DNA from 3 places in the Paenibacillus sp. FSL R7-0163 genome. Region 1 is predicted to be linked to each of the others. Evidence: predicted binding sites of a transcription regulator. Region 1 holds the regulator's gene; each other region holds the start of a gene.

The links. The regulator LexA, encoded in region 1, represses DNA repair genes until DNA is damaged. The targets are predictions, from matches to a motif close to CGAACATATGTTCG.
Region 2: NST45_RS04470 (ImmA/IrrE family metallo-endopeptidase) is a predicted target of LexA. The motif match lies at 2,736-2,749, and genes of this name have one in related genera.
Region 3: recA (recombinase RecA) is a predicted target of LexA. The motif match lies at 3,321-3,334, and genes of this name have one in related genera.

What each region holds. Positions count from the first base shown of each region.
Region 1 is NZ_CP150224.1:2,328,474-2,333,540, forward strand. It holds gene NST45_RS10280 (MBL fold metallo-hydrolase) at 1-610, shown strand, start outside; gene NST45_RS10285 (hypothetical protein) at 660-1,238, opposite strand; gene NST45_RS10290 (hypothetical protein) at 1,458-1,838, opposite strand; gene NST45_RS10295 (L,D-transpeptidase) at 1,991-2,329, opposite strand; gene lexA (transcriptional repressor LexA) at 2,507-3,133, opposite strand; gene NST45_RS10305 (LysM peptidoglycan-binding domain-containing protein) at 3,385-3,798, shown strand; gene NST45_RS10310 (DUF896 domain-containing protein) at 3,908-4,111, shown strand; gene NST45_RS10315 (hypothetical protein) at 4,167-4,688, shown strand; gene NST45_RS10320 (HAD family hydrolase) at 4,723-5,067, shown strand, end outside.
Region 2 is NZ_CP150224.1:1,041,077-1,046,143, reverse strand. It holds gene NST45_RS04495 (glycosyl hydrolase) at 1-950, opposite strand, end outside; gene NST45_RS04490 (cytidine deaminase) at 1,124-1,540, opposite strand; gene NST45_RS04485 (NucA/NucB deoxyribonuclease domain-containing protein) at 1,647-2,078, shown strand; gene NST45_RS04480 (hypothetical protein) at 2,160-2,309, opposite strand; gene NST45_RS04475 (YjfB family protein) at 2,459-2,635, shown strand; gene NST45_RS04470 (ImmA/IrrE family metallo-endopeptidase) at 2,799-3,350, shown strand; gene NST45_RS04465 (hypothetical protein) at 3,417-3,578, shown strand; gene NST45_RS04460 (hypothetical protein) at 3,662-3,808, opposite strand; gene NST45_RS04455 (hypothetical protein) at 3,918-4,253, shown strand; gene NST45_RS04450 (sigma-70 family RNA polymerase sigma factor) at 4,698-5,067, shown strand, end outside.
Region 3 is NZ_CP150224.1:2,061,568-2,066,634, reverse strand. It holds gene rny (ribonuclease Y) at 1-1,031, opposite strand, end outside; gene NST45_RS09200 (RecX family transcriptional regulator) at 1,351-2,076, opposite strand; gene recA (recombinase RecA) at 2,187-3,251, opposite strand; gene NST45_RS09190 (competence/damage-inducible protein A) at 3,552-4,838, opposite strand; gene pgsA (CDP-diacylglycerol--glycerol-3-phosphate 3-phosphatidyltransferase) at 4,947-5,067, opposite strand, start outside.

The sequences.
Region 1 (5,067 bases):
AACGGATTTACCTATCGCTGTCATAACTACACATGTGCATGCAGATCATATTGGCAGTCACGGACAATTCGAGACAATCTATGTTCATAAAGAGGATGAGGATTGGCTGATTAACGGAATAAAAGGCTTGTCCCTTGCCCAGATTCGAAAGGATATGAGTCGAGACATCACTCTTCCTGTTCCTGAAACCTTTGATCCTAACAGCTACATACCTTTTCAAGGGAAACCAACGGCTCTTTTACAAGAGGGGGATGTGCTCGACATAGGTGGGCGCGAAATAGAAATTTACCACACACCAGGTCATTCGCCAGGTCATATCAGCCTATTTGATCATGCCAACGGATATCTGTTTACAGGTGATTTATTATATGACGTTACGCCAATCTATGCTTTTTACCCTTCGACTAGTCCGGTTGATTTAGTGGCATCCTTAGAGAAGATTACAGAAATTCCAGGGGTTACCCAAGTATATGGCTCTCATAATACGCTGGGTTTAGATCCATCTATTTTACAAGAGGTCAAAAAGGCAGTTCGTGAGTTACGTGAGCAAAAAGTAGTGGCACATGGTACGGGTATTCACCAGTTTGATGGGTTTAGTGTGCAATTTTAGGTTCTTTCTATTTCGAAATCAAATGAGAGGTATGGCGATAACAACTTAATTATTCAGATACGATTGACCTGAAGAGTGCATGCAATTGTTGTACTTGGGAGTAAGCTTCCTTGTACTGGTTGTCGGATTGTCGAATAGGCAATAAACCCGGCAAGAAGGAAATACAATACACAGGCGTTTCTTTGCTGTTCATATATATTTTAAGCGTGAGTTCTTCTATCACATTAGCTTCTTCATCAGGTTCCTTAAGGACGTTAATATCTGCACTAGTTGCAGTTGTTTTGCTGTTTTGTTGTCTTTTGGAGACTTTTGAAAGGGTAAGTGCGTTAACCACAATCTCGGATCCCATTACATTATCGAAAGAGTATAGCTTTGCTACTGCTTTTTTGTTGCTCTTCGGATTTCTGGTGCCTATTGCTAATTTTTTATTAGGTTCGTTAAGTGCGATCAAGTGAGATTGATTGGGGGGAATGAATGTTTTGGTGAAAATGATGTTAAAGGATGCAGCCGCATTAACTAGCATAGAAATATCAGATGAAGTGGATAGCGTTTTCAATTTTATAATGGCGGCACTTAGAATTAAAACAACTCCTAAAATAGCAAATAAGTACACTAAGATAATCAGCATATAATCACCTCCCAGTTATCTCATTAGACTCAAATTGTTGCTTATTGAAAGATATGCCTGAATGATCCCCACTAGTATCTTTTAAAAGGGAAATTCGTGGAATTATAGGATCGGCTTCGGAATTAGCCCAAAAAAAGCACCCGGAGAAACCTGCCGATTCTGCAAATGGCGCAAAATTGGGGGTTGCTGCAAGGGTGCTTTTTAAGGTAAGTATGTAACCTATAGAAAATTGAAGGCAGTGATATGATCGGTATAAACAATCAGCTGTTTGTATTCGATCGGAGTCCCATAACTAGCATAAGGTCTTAAAGTAACGTCATTGAGGACAACAAAGTTATAGCTGAAATTTTTATCAGGGTGTTCTGCTCCCAAATAAGATATGTATTCGTCTACTATTACATCATCCATCAAAGATTTTAAATCAAATACATCCTCTTTGTTGGAGACGGCTGGAGAGACGATTCCCTGAATGCTGCCAAAAGAGGTGAGCAAATTCACTTTTTTTCCACTAGCTTGTTCATCATTTAAAAGTAAACCGGACAGCTTACCCAGTGCATCGACTTTAAAATCGACGAGGGTTCTAATTTTTGAGTTATTCAAAACTAAACACATCCTTTTCAATTTGCAATCCTGTTAACAATATTCGACATATAATCACCAAACTCCTAGTATGCTAATGAAAAAATACTTACTTATGTAATGACCCCCATTCTGTATATGGTGATTTGGGGGTTGTGACGTCCTCAGCGAATTCAATTCCTTATCGTTACTCGTGTTCCTATAGGGACGATAGCTGCGAGTGTTAACACATCCTCGTTGTACATCCGGATACAGCCGTGGGATACCTCTTTCCCAATGGAGGAAGGATCATTCGTTCCATGAATCCCGTAGTGTGGTTTAGACAGTCCCATCCAAAAGGCACCAAAGGGACCGCCTGGATTGGGTTGTTTGTTAATAATCGTGAATTCTCCCACTGGGGATTGGGTTAACATCTTACCAATGCCGACAGGGAAACCTCTAATCACAATATCATTGTCCAGAAGATATAACATTCGTTGGGTCAGATCTACAATAATTCGGTAATTTGGCATTATGCACAACACTCCTTTCTAATTAGGATATGAGCAGAACGCCTAAACGGTTATTCATAGAAAATGCCCATTTTAGCGAACGAGAACAAATGTTCGTTAGTGGTTGAGAAAGCAAAATACACAGAAAAAAGGCTGTTCCGCATTTGCGGAACAGCCTTTTATGGTAGGAGTGCATACTTAGTGGATATCTCGAAACAATCCGATGACTCTTCCGAGAATAGTTACGCGATTAAGGCGAAGAGGCTCATAAGCTGGATTCTCCGGCTGAAGCCGTATATGATCACGTTCCTTGTAAAAGGTCTTAACGGTTGCTTCATCTTCTTCAGTCATGGCTACAACGATATCTCCGTTGTCCGCTGTTTGTTGTTGGCGAACAATTACATAATCACCATTCATAATGCCAGCATCCACCATACTATCACCCATAACTGACAGCATAAATACTTTGTTGTCACCTACATAGTGAGTAGGAAGTGGGAAGTAGTCCTCGATATTCTCTGTAGCAGTGATAGGTACCCCGGCGGTAACTTTACCTACGACAGGAATCCGTGAGATGGTCTGGGCGAATTGGTGAACATTCTCTGAATCCTCTTGGCCTAGTAATTCTATTGCACGTGGCTTCGTTGGATCTCGACGAATAAGTCCCTTCTTCTCAAGCCGGTCCAAATGACCGTGAACTGTGGAGCTGGAAGCAAGGCCAACAGCTTCTCCAATTTCCCGGACGGAAGGTGGATAACCCTTGCTGCGGACTTCGCTTCGTATAAATTCCAGGATCGCCAGCTGGCGACTTGAAATCTTTGACATTGGAATCAACCCCATATAGTAATGTTTGGGAAAATTATAACATAGAACTACCGTTCGCACAAACATAAGTTCTAACTATTATAAATATTAATCTGCTAGAGTTAAAAAATGGTAGACAAATGATAATAAAATGTACCACTTGAGTCTCTCGAAAAAAAGAGAACAATTGTTCTGAAATAGTATTGAACAAAACACATGTTCGTGTTATTATGAATTCGAAAGTAAGAACAAGTGTTTGGAGGATGATAATTATGCTAAAATACAGTACATATCGCAGCATCTACGATAAGGCCCCAGTGGTTGAATCTTTAGGACATAATGACGTTGCCCGTAATTCCGCTAAGGTGAAAGAGATAACGGAACGTTTGCTAGGAGGGATGATTTCGTTGTTCCGTCAGGACTTCTTTATTAAGTTAATATTGATTATCGTGCTAGTATTTTCTGGCCTAACAGTAGTGGGAAATGTATTTGCAGGATCGACGACTATAATGAAGGAAGAGAAGCGGATTGTGGTTGAACGTGGAGATACACTATGGAGTATTGCCCTTAAGAATAAACCGGCTGATATGAAGACAGTTGTTTATATAGAAGGAATTAAACGTTCAAGTGGGATTAAGAGTAGTCAAATTAACGCTGGAGACATACTTACTTTACCTATTTATTAATTTTCTGAGAACATAATAGAATGACCAGTAGAGCTTGCAGGGAGTAGACCTTGACAAGCTCTTTTTCTCATGGCAGAGTTAGAATTAATTTATAGGGGGAGGGAAAGTATTGAATATTGATGAGTTGGTCGCGCGAATTAACGAATTGGCACGCAAACAGAAGAGCGTAGGCCTTAATCAAGAGGAAGTGGCGGAACGCGCCAAGCTTCGTGAAATTTACCTGGGGAATATCCGCAATAACTTCCGAGCACAATTAAATACTATTGAAGTAGTAGATAACGATGAGCATGAACAAGGTAACAAGGGGCTTTAACATTAGCTCGCTGTTCCTTTTCATAGATATTTCAGGATGACTAGGGGGAACGCACATGGCCCGTTCTTGGGAAAGAATGGTTCAACGCAACACACAGCAAATCAACAAGCAAAGAAAGAAACAAGGCAAGGATACGATTTATGCCTCTAAATCTCCTACCCAGAATGCCGAAGTCTTTAAAGGTCGCAACATTGCATTTCCGGTAGTGTTAGTGATACTTGGCACTATGTTTTGGGTAGTTGGTTCTATTGATCAGGCCAAAGGAAACGGCATGCTGGCTAATTGGTTGGGAGTAGTACTGTACTATTTGCTGGCAGCGCTATTGTTCTTCCGTCGTCCGTACTTGAAGGTGGAAAAAGCAAGACTGTCTACTATTAAATTCAATCGCGAACGCGGGCTTCCAGCTGCAGATATTGAGAAAATCACCCTTTCGCGTGGAGCTGTAGTCATTAAGCACAAAGGGAAACGTACGAAATGGATTTTCACAAGACTTATGAATCGCTATGATACTAATGCGATGAGTACACGATTAGAAGCATTTGCTAAAGCTCACAACATTGAAGTAGTTCACGAATAGAACTAGACCAGTTAAAGGGAGAGGGAGACCTGTAATGCCAATTTCTGCTGTACTATTTGACCTTGATGATACATTGCTGTGGGATGATCGGAGCGTCGAAGAAGCATTTCGTTCTGCTTGTGAAGCCGCCGGGGATACGATTGATCCACAAGAACTAGAAGTTGCAGTTCGTAAGGAAGCAAGTAGCTTGTATGAATCTTATGAGACGTTCCCATTTACAAAGATGATCGGAATTAATCCATATGAAGCACTCTGGGCTAACTTTACGGCAGGTGAACAGCCAGAATTCCGTCAATTGGAGCAGCTTGCACCGGTTTATCGTAAAGAGTCTTGGCGTCGCGGACTTGCAACCTTAGGGGTGGAAGACGAAGCACTAGCT
Region 2 (5,067 bases), 1.3 Mb from region 1:
TCGGTGTTCTTCTCATAGAGGAGTTTCCCCCAGGTCAGCTGATAAGACCATTTGGGCTGCGTTTTGGACAACAGTTCAGCAGACGGAAGCTCTCCATTCTCACCAATCGCAATCAGCTTGCCACGACCCAGATCCCATAAATTATCATAATGGCTAATCTTGAAATCCGCGTCATAAATGTCGAGCGCCAGCACATCTACCTTATCACTGCCCGGATAGTATTCTGCCGGCTCATCACACCACTGATTTTTTGCATTTGGACTCCAAACCCACAATAAATTATGCAGCTTATGATAATTGGTAAAACGATCGAACATAAGGTTCCACAATGCAGCGTAATTGCTCTTTTGCCCCCACCAAAACCATCCACCATTCATTTCATGATACGGCCGCCAAAGTACAGGAATCCCTGCGTCATTAAGCTTTTTCAGCGACAGGGCTATCTTATCCAGATCAGCTAACAGCGCATTATACTGGGTGGTACCTGAGGTTATATATTTATCAAAATCAGCATTGCTTAGGCTCGTATTTACATTCCCCCAAGTTGGCGCTGTCCCCGGTAATGCAGCGTGATAACACATCGTTACGATCCCGCCGGCCCTAGACCAGCGTATCGCACTGTTGACGACCCAATTCCGCTGATTGTCAATTAGAGCCTGGGACTGATTATTGATTGCGCCCAGCTCGTAGCCATGAAGCGCAGCATATTGCCCACTGGTATTTTTAAGCTTCTCCATGAGCTCGTCTGCACTTTCCAAATAATCATGTTGGCCGCTTATCACACCCTTTCCCTGCAAGTAATAGAGGGTATTCAGCAATAGCTGAGCCGAGGACGACAGTCCCGAATCCGCCGGAGCCATTTGTAATCTGCGAAAAGCCATCTGCCACTGCACATCGCCCACGAACCTTGATGCTGAATCAACCATCTGACGAATAATCCGCTGCTCCATCTATTCTCACCATCCTTTTAAATCTTTTTAAGTTATAGTATGGGGACAATAGTGACATGAACTCAGCGAATGGACATGAAGTTGTAAAATAAGTTGGGACGATATAAGGAACTGCTGAATAATTTCACGGCTCAACAAAAAAAGGAGCTCAGCGGCTCCTCATTACTTTTTTCTTATCTCGTGTACCTTAAAGGCAATAGCTCAGTGATTTCATATTTAGCTAATCGGTCATCCTCCGATACAATTATCTTGCAGTCTATTCCGTAATCCGCAATTAACTCTCGGCACATGCCGCAGGGAGAGACTACTTTAATCTCTTTTTCCTCGCTGTCTGGATCAGAATGCCTTACCGCAACAATCGTATCAAATTCCTTATAACCTTCGGATATCGCTTTGCCAATCACCATCGCTTCTGCACAGACTGTAATCCTCCCCATGCTGGCTTCCACATGTACCGCTGTAAAAATCTCTCCTGTTTTAGTACGAAGCGCTGCACCCACATGATGACGCCCCCATTCATAACGTCTGGTAATTATATCTTCGGCAGCCGCAATAAGCGTCTGATCCTCAATGGTAATTATGTACTCCATATCCAGTTACGTCCTCCTTTATTTTCCCTAATTATATTAAATCGCACTGAATTATGATATAAGATATACTATTTTAAGTGCCAAAAAAGGAGGAGCAGAATTGAAAGTGAAAAAATGGATCTCCAGTCTCATCATTGTTGCATTACTTGCTTTGGCTAGTTACTGGTTTGAACAAAACGGAGAGCCTACAGACCCCTCGTCTCCATCCAATTCGAGTGTTGTTCAGCTAACCTTCCCATCAGACCGCTATCCTGAGACCGCCAAGCATATTCAGGATGCCATTGCGAAAGGTGAATCCGCCACATGTACGATTAACCGAGAGCAGGCTGAAGAGAACCGCAAAGAGTCCTTAAAAGGGATCCCTACTAAAAAGGGATATGACCGGGATGAATGGCCAATGGCTATGTGTGAGGAAGGCGGCGTTGGTGCCGACATTGAATACATAACGCCAAGCGATAACCGCGGGGCAGGAAGCTGGGTTGGCAATCAGCTGGAGGATTATGCAGACGGAACCCGGGTGGAATTTATGTTTAAATAACGATCTGTCTGACCATCCCCAGGCAACAGAATAGCCCCACCTGGCATTCGCCAGACGGGGCTACACTTCACATCAGCTAACTTAGAATAAGCAAGCTTTAGTGATGATAACCAGCAAGATGAAAAGTACCAGGATTGCTCCTGTAGAAGTCCAAGGACTACACACCGGACCTACTGATGCTGGACTTACTACCGGACCTACGTTACAACCACAACCATGTTCCATACCCATTTTCAATTCCTCCTAATGATTAATGACTACAGCACAAGATATGTAAAAAGGAGATAAGCCGTTTGGGCGAATTGGCAAACAAATGCCAATCACCTAATGAATTGAAGGCGGACAGTCGATAAACAGGATATACACAAAGGAGGTGCAATATGGATATAGCTGCATTATCAATGGCAATGAGCCAAGCATCCTTAGCTCAAAATGTTGGGATACAGGTCATGAATATTGCCAAGAATCAGGCTGAAACCCAGAGCCAAACTATGGTGGAAATGCTGGGCAAAAGCGTTGCTCCGAATTTGGGAAAAACACTTGATATTAGTGTGTAATTGCTTTATGCTAAGGGTACATGAGAACTAACGTTCCTATGTATCCTTAGACTTTTTTTACTCTACATAGCCCTTCGGGCTTTTCTTTTGCGCATTTATGCGAACATACGATCCCATTAGTGATTTATTAGTGATTTTAAACGAGGTGAATAAGTTGGAGAACATGAAATCATATTATCAAATGACTGTGCTTGAGAAATGGACGGAGGATCTATACAAGCGATTAAATCTTCATCAGCCTTCGCAAATTTCAATATCGTATATTGCAGAGCGGCTTAATATCTGGGTTCATTATTTGGATGTGAGAAGCAAGAGCATTGAAGCGTCTGCAGGAATGTACAGCCTGTTTATCGACAACCGCCTTCCAGCCAATCTTCAACGGCTAGAGTTTCTTCATGAACTGTGTCATCTACTTCGCCATGGCAGCGATAATCAGACCTTGATGCCAGAGCATTTCACGCGGGCACAGGAGGACGAATCAGAGCGTTTTATCTTGTATGCGGCGACGCCTTACTCCATGATCTCCCGCATGACATTGCCTGAGCAACGGGAAGATGCCATCTCCTATCTTGCAGCAGAATTCCAAGTACCTGCCGAGCTGGCCTTACAGCGGATTGATCAGATCCAAAGACGTGTGTTCCAAGGGCAATTATTGGCCGTGATGGGAAGAAACGAAGAACGACTGACACATATTCGCAACGGATCACGGAGATAATAAGCTTAGTTGCAATAGTTCTCTGCATATTCATTTATGGTGGAATTTCTCGTGAGGGGGAACGACATGGAAGCCATTAAAGTAATTGAATTATTACTGACTCATCCGGATTATAATGTAGATGCAGTACACCCCGAAATCCCGGATTTTGTGGGCATTGAGACGATTGAGGTGGATCACGAAACGGGGACCTTCTCCATTTTATTGCAAGAACCCAAAGAAGACTAAAAGAGAATCATTATTCTTCATAAGTTAAAAGGCAGCAAATATAGTATGTCCCGGCAATTCTTCATTCGCCTACGCCTGGATTACTATCGGTATTTGCTGCCTTTTTGTATTACACAACCCCAAATTAAAAACCATAAAATTTTCATCCCCGGCAGCCTCGGCCTTGCTTGGTTTTCCAGCACCTTAATTCGCTGCTCCAGCTCCAGTATTTTCTCTTCTTCCTGCGTCATATTCTTACCTCCTTTCTTATTTGTACATTTACAAGATATCTATGAATGACATAATAGTCTCTGTATATTATCTTATACTATATACAAATTATCTATATGGAGGGAATTAATGAAGAAAAATACAAAACTAATCTTCATCGTTCTAATCCTTTTAATCTGTGGAATAACATCCTTAGCCCTCCACTCCTTCCGAAATCATATGAACAGAGAAGTCATTCATTATCTAATAGAGACGAGAAATTATAAGAAGGAAGATTTTTATAAAGTATACACCCAGATTGCCAAAGCTCCCCTCGTAAGTACCACGGTGATTTTCGCAGACGAACCCTACGCAAGATACTTTTATCGAAAAGAAAATGGAAGGATCTATCAATACAGCAGGGCTCCTGTTAAAGGTAATGATCCTAGCTATACATATAAACATATCGAAGAGGATCTCCCGTGAAGGAGTCACTCTATTAAAAAGACGCGTTTGTCCAGCAGTCAGCAATTGGTGCTTGGGCAAATGCGTTTTTTTGATCTCCCCTGTTCTAAATAAGTAACCAGCGTTTGCGTAGACAATATTGGCGTGGTGCTTAGCAGCTATCGGACACAGTTGATCTTATGCGTTGCATAACCCTCCATTTCGAAGTGTAACGGACCCCATCGCCTTTATTGGCATGAGAAACACCTTACAAGGCCCACTTTTTAAGGAATAGCGTCACTGGGGTCCGCGAACTTGCTCAAAAGTCTATTTATATGCAAATAACGACTTCTGAGTCCATAACCCTCTGGCGATAATTTATGAATAGGCATTCTCTACTCTCAAACACAAAGAAATTTTCTCAGGAACAAAATGTGACCTAATGCCGTCCTAAATGGTGTTATAGGTAAAGGGGGGCACAGTATCATGCAGCGATCCATGACCCGGCCGGGAAATCATGTGATGAAGAGTTACGAAATTTACGCAGATATGCTGTTCCGGATCGCTTTGGTCCATCTAGGCAGCCGGCAAGATGCCGAAGAAGCCACTCAGGATACCTTCATCAAGCTAATAGAAAAAGCGCCAAAGTTCAAAGATGCCGAACATCAGAAGGCATGGCTGATCCGGGTAATCACCAACCATTGTAAAACACTACTGGGCAGAGGCTGGCGCAAGCGCGAGGTTAAGCTGGAGAGCGCTGAGCCAATTGCGGCAGACAGCCCCGAGGATTGGGCTCTGCTGCAGTTAGTTATGGCGATGCCCATGAAGTATAAAACCGTAATCCATCTTTATTATT
Region 3 (5,067 bases), 270 kb from region 1:
GCCATCAGTCCTGTTAAATAAGCAACCTCCATGGAGTGCTTCAATACATTTTGACCATAGCTTGTACGGAATTTCAGACGCCCCAGAATCTTGATCAAATCTGGATGCAAACCGTGAACGCCCACTTCGAAAGTAGCTTGCTCACCATATTCCCGAATCCGTTCGTCCACTTCTTTGCGGGATTTCTCCACCATCTCTTCAATACGAGCGGGGTGAATACGTCCATCAGCCACCAATTTCTCAAGTGCCGTACGGGCCACTTCACGGCGGATTGGATCAAATCCCGACAAAATAACTGCTTCCGGCGTATCATCAATAATGAGGTCGATACCTGTAAGAGTTTCCAACGCACGAATATTACGGCCTTCACGACCGATAATCCGACCCTTCATCTCTTCATTCGGCAACGTAACAACTGAAACCGTTGTTTCCGCCACGTGATCAGCTGCACAGCGTTGGATAGCGAGTGTAATGATTTCACGGGATTTCTTATCCGCTTCTTCTTTCGCCTGCTGTTCAATTTCTTTGATCATTTGTGCCGTTTCATGGCGAACTTCTTGCTCAACATTGCTAAGAATGATACTTCTTGCATCTTCGATGCTTAAATTGGAGATACGTTCCAATTCAGTGACTTGGTTTTTGTAAATAACATCAATTTGCTGTTGGGTTTCATCAATTCGTTTCTCTTTGTTAGCTACTTGTTCTTCTTTTCTTTCAAGCGATTCCATTTTTTTATCCAGAGATTCTTCCTTTTGCAGCAAACGTCTCTCTTGCCGTTGGATTTCATTCCGACGTTCACGAGTTTCTTTCTCAGCTTCAGTACGGATTCTATGGACTTCGTCCTTAGCTTCCAATACTGTTTCTTTCTTCAGCGCCTCAGCGTCCTTCTTCGCATTCTCAACGATGACAACGGCTTCTCTTTCTGCGCTTTGGATTTTAGCTTCTGCAAGGGATTTACGAATAAAATAACCGAACCCAAAGAATATTGCAGCTACAACGAGAACGATAATGACCCAGATCCATGATTCCAGCATCTGTTCACCTCCTCGTTGGTTCCTCTCCAAGGTATATCCCTGGGAATTGTGCAGTTGTTTAACTATCCGTTCATCACCATACAAAAAACCGGTAAACAACCGATTGCCATACTGCACATGCTGCACATGCACACTGCCCGCCTTATCCGGCGATTACATTTCATATGAGTTGTACGTGAACCGTTTAAAACAGTCTCCTTTTTGGGAAGGAAAAAGGATTCTAATTTTATGCCGATTCATGTTATATTTTATTATTTATAAAAAGACATTGTCAAGAGAGTCGATATACGCATTAATGTCAAGAGAATCAGTGATTCTAGTAAAACTCCTCATCTTCACCTTCATAATTGTCTTCCGCAAGTAAAGTATTGATCACTTGGCGAACCATATCGCCCGAGAATCCACGGCGCATAAGGAAGGCTCCAGTCTTTCTTCGCTTATCTGAAGCGTCTCCACGGATGAGATTCCATTTCTTGCGCCCTGTTTCGAGTGCACTCTCCAGCTCTTGTTCAGGAGTAATATTCTCCAAAGCTTCCGATATAAGGGTTTTGTCAATCCCCTTCTCACGTAGCTCTTGTCGAATCCACATCTTCCCTTTCCGCTGGTTCGCTATTCGTTGCTCCGCCCATTGCTTAGCATATAAAGGGTCATCAAGAAATCTTTCCTGCTGTAGCCGCTGCACCACTTCCGCAATAATAGTCTCTCCTATTTCCTTCTGGCGTAAACGGCGAGTCATTTCCATAGCGGTGCGTGGTTTACGTTCAAGATAACGGAGGCCTTCCACATAAGCTCGTTGACGCTCATCAGCTACAACAATTTCTTCCAAATCAGCCTTCATAAAAGAATTACCAGTAATCATTCGATATTTAATCATGACGTCCTCGTGCACAGTCATGTTATATGCTCCGAAATGTATGATATAACGGTGGTCAGATTTCTTTTGACGTTCTACTTTAGTGATCTCTAAGAGTTCTCCTTCAGGAAAATCAGATAACACCTGCTCATCTTGTTCTTCTGCTTCAAAATCCAGTTGTATTACCATAGTTGTTTGTCACCTCATAGCAATAGATCAGTTATCGTCTTACTTTCAATACTTGTTAAGAAAAGACACCCTGCAACAATCAATCACAGGGCGTCCTATTGTTTAATATACTATTCGATTTCGAGGAGCAATTTTTCTTCTTCCTCTTGCTCTGCAACAATCTCATCATTATTCGGCGCAGCAACAATAGTGGATAAATTACTTGCTTCACGGATCTTATTCTCAATAATAAGGGCAATATCCTGATGTTCCTTCAAAAACTGCTTAGCATTCTCACGACCTTGGCCGAGACGCTCGCCTTCGTAGGAATACCATGCACCACTCTTATTCACGATATCCATTTCAGTACCGATATCTACAAGACTTCCCTCTTTGGAAATCCCTTCACCATACATGATATCAACATCAGCCTGTTTAAATGGAGGGGCTACTTTATTCTTCACAATCTTGATCTTAGTACGGTTACCAACCACATCGTTCCCCATCTTGATGCTCTCTACGCGACGTACATCTAAACGTACAGAGGAGTAGAATTTCAATGCACGACCACCCGGAGTTGTCTCAGGGTTACCGAACATAACACCGATCTTCTCACGAAGCTGGTTGATAAAGATAGCAATCGTATTCGATTTGCTAATGGCACCAGAAAGCTTACGAAGTGCTTGAGACATCAAGCGAGCTTGCAGTCCGACGTGGGAATCACCCATATCGCCTTCAATTTCAGCCTTAGGTACCAAAGCAGCAACGGAGTCAACGACAATAATGTCAACGGCTCCACTACGAACAAGTGCTTCGGCGATTTCCAGCGCTTGTTCACCCGTATCTGGCTGAGAAAGCAGCAATTCATCGATATTTACGCCCAAGTTACGTGCATATTTCGGATCAAGCGCATGCTCGGCATCGATAAAAGCAGCTTGTCCGCCTTGTCTTTGCACTTCTGCAATAGCATGAAGAGCAACTGTTGTTTTACCTGAAGATTCCGGTCCATATACTTCAATAATACGTCCCTTTGGAAGTCCGCCTATACCTAACGCAATATCAAGTGCCAAAGATCCGCTAGGTACAACTTCCACTTGCATATGCGTGGATTCTCCCAGTTTCATTACCGAACCTTTACCAAATTGTTTTTCTATTTGACGAAGCGCCATATCAAGCGCTGCACGACGATCTGACAATCAGACCACTTCCTTCACTGTTTATAGTAATATAATAACGTGTTTTTAAGGTCTTGCCAAGCTTTTTTTCGAACATACATTCGTTTTTTTTGTCTTGGGCGTTATTTATCCCTTTTATTGTAAGCCTCCCTCCGGAGATAGAAGTTAATTAAATTCTCCACTTCACCGGACATCAACGACTTATGATCATGAGAAAGCATCGTGATCAAAATCTCTGCAAATATACAAAAAACCGCAGCAAAGAAATCTCAGTGCCACGGTTCTTCCGTATGTGTTTATTATAACTGGGCTAATCTCCCATTACAAGTCTGAACCCTCAAGAGGTGTCTCCACCTTGCGTTCCTCAAGTCTCCGCCAGAGACGATACAGCAAAGCCTTAACTGTTCGTAAGCGGATATTTTCCCGCGTACCTTTAAGATTAAGCTCATAAACCTCTGTCTTACGTCCCCGTTCAGCCAAGCCGATAAATACAAGTCCAACAGGCTTTCGTTCAGAATAACCCGGTCCAGCTACACCTGTAACAGATAAGCCGAAATCGCTGTCTGCAATCATTCTCACTTGGTCAGCCAACACCTCGGCAACTTCTCGGCTTACGGCTCCAGGGGCATTGGGTCCCTCCAAATAAGCACTTGGCACATTCAGCAGCTTTTTCTTTAAGTCATTTGAATAGCAGACGATTCCGCCGGCAAACATCGAAGCACTGCCTGGAATATTTGTTATACTCTCCATCAGCAAACCTCCGGTGCAGCTCTCTGCCGCACTTAAGGTCAGGCCGGCATCCGCCATCCAATCCACTATCAATTGCTCTAGCGGCACATCAATGTTCGCATACAAATGTTCCGGCAAAATCTCCTTGATTTGTTGTTCCAGTATCTCCAGCTTTTTTGTAGCTTCATGCTCAGAAGGGGCCTTTGTCGAAATACGAACAGTTACCTCTCCCTCTTTGGCATACGGAGCAATCGTTGGATCAGTCTGACTGCGAATCAGCTCAATGAGCTTGTCCTCCAGCAGTGATTCTCCGATGCCGGCAAATTTGAGCATTTTTGAATAAAGCGGTGTTTCGTTCGTCAAGGCGTGCTGCTGTAGCCACGGTACTGCTTTATCTACGAACATCGGTTTCATCTCACGAGGTGGACCTGGAAGCACAATATAATATTTCTTCTCATGCTCAAAAGCAATCCCAACCGCAAGACCGATTTCATTCGGCAACGGTGTAGTTCCTTCAATTATAAGTGCCTGTTTGCGGTTATTTTCGGTCATAACGATCTTACGATCATCAAAGAAACGTTGTACATGATCCATCGCCAAACGATCAATGTGGAGCGTTCTACCTAGCGATGCAGCCAGTGCGTCTTTAGTCAGATCATCCTCAGTGGGGCCAATTCCGCCTGTAAAGATAATAACGTCGGCCCGACTCTGAGCGATCTCGATGGCTTGCTGCAGGCGGCTGCTGTTATCACCGACAACAGTTTGAAAGTATACATCGATCCCGATGGCAGCTAGCTCTATAGACAAAAACTGGGCATTACTATTCACGATTTGACCGAGCAAAAGCTCTGTCCCTACTGCAATAATCTCCGCTTTCATACCTGGCTTTCGCCTCCTAGTTATAATGTAGGTACACTGCTTTTAGATTTCAAAAAAGGTAATAGGTGCTTCACCTATTACCTTTCCTTGTATGTCCAGCTTACATTCTTACGCATTATGCAGCTGTAGCAGATCCTTATTCTTCACAAAATAATCAATTCCAGAATAAATAGTGATCAGCGCTGCGGCCCAAATAGCAATATCGTCTACAGGAATACTGACAAATTGA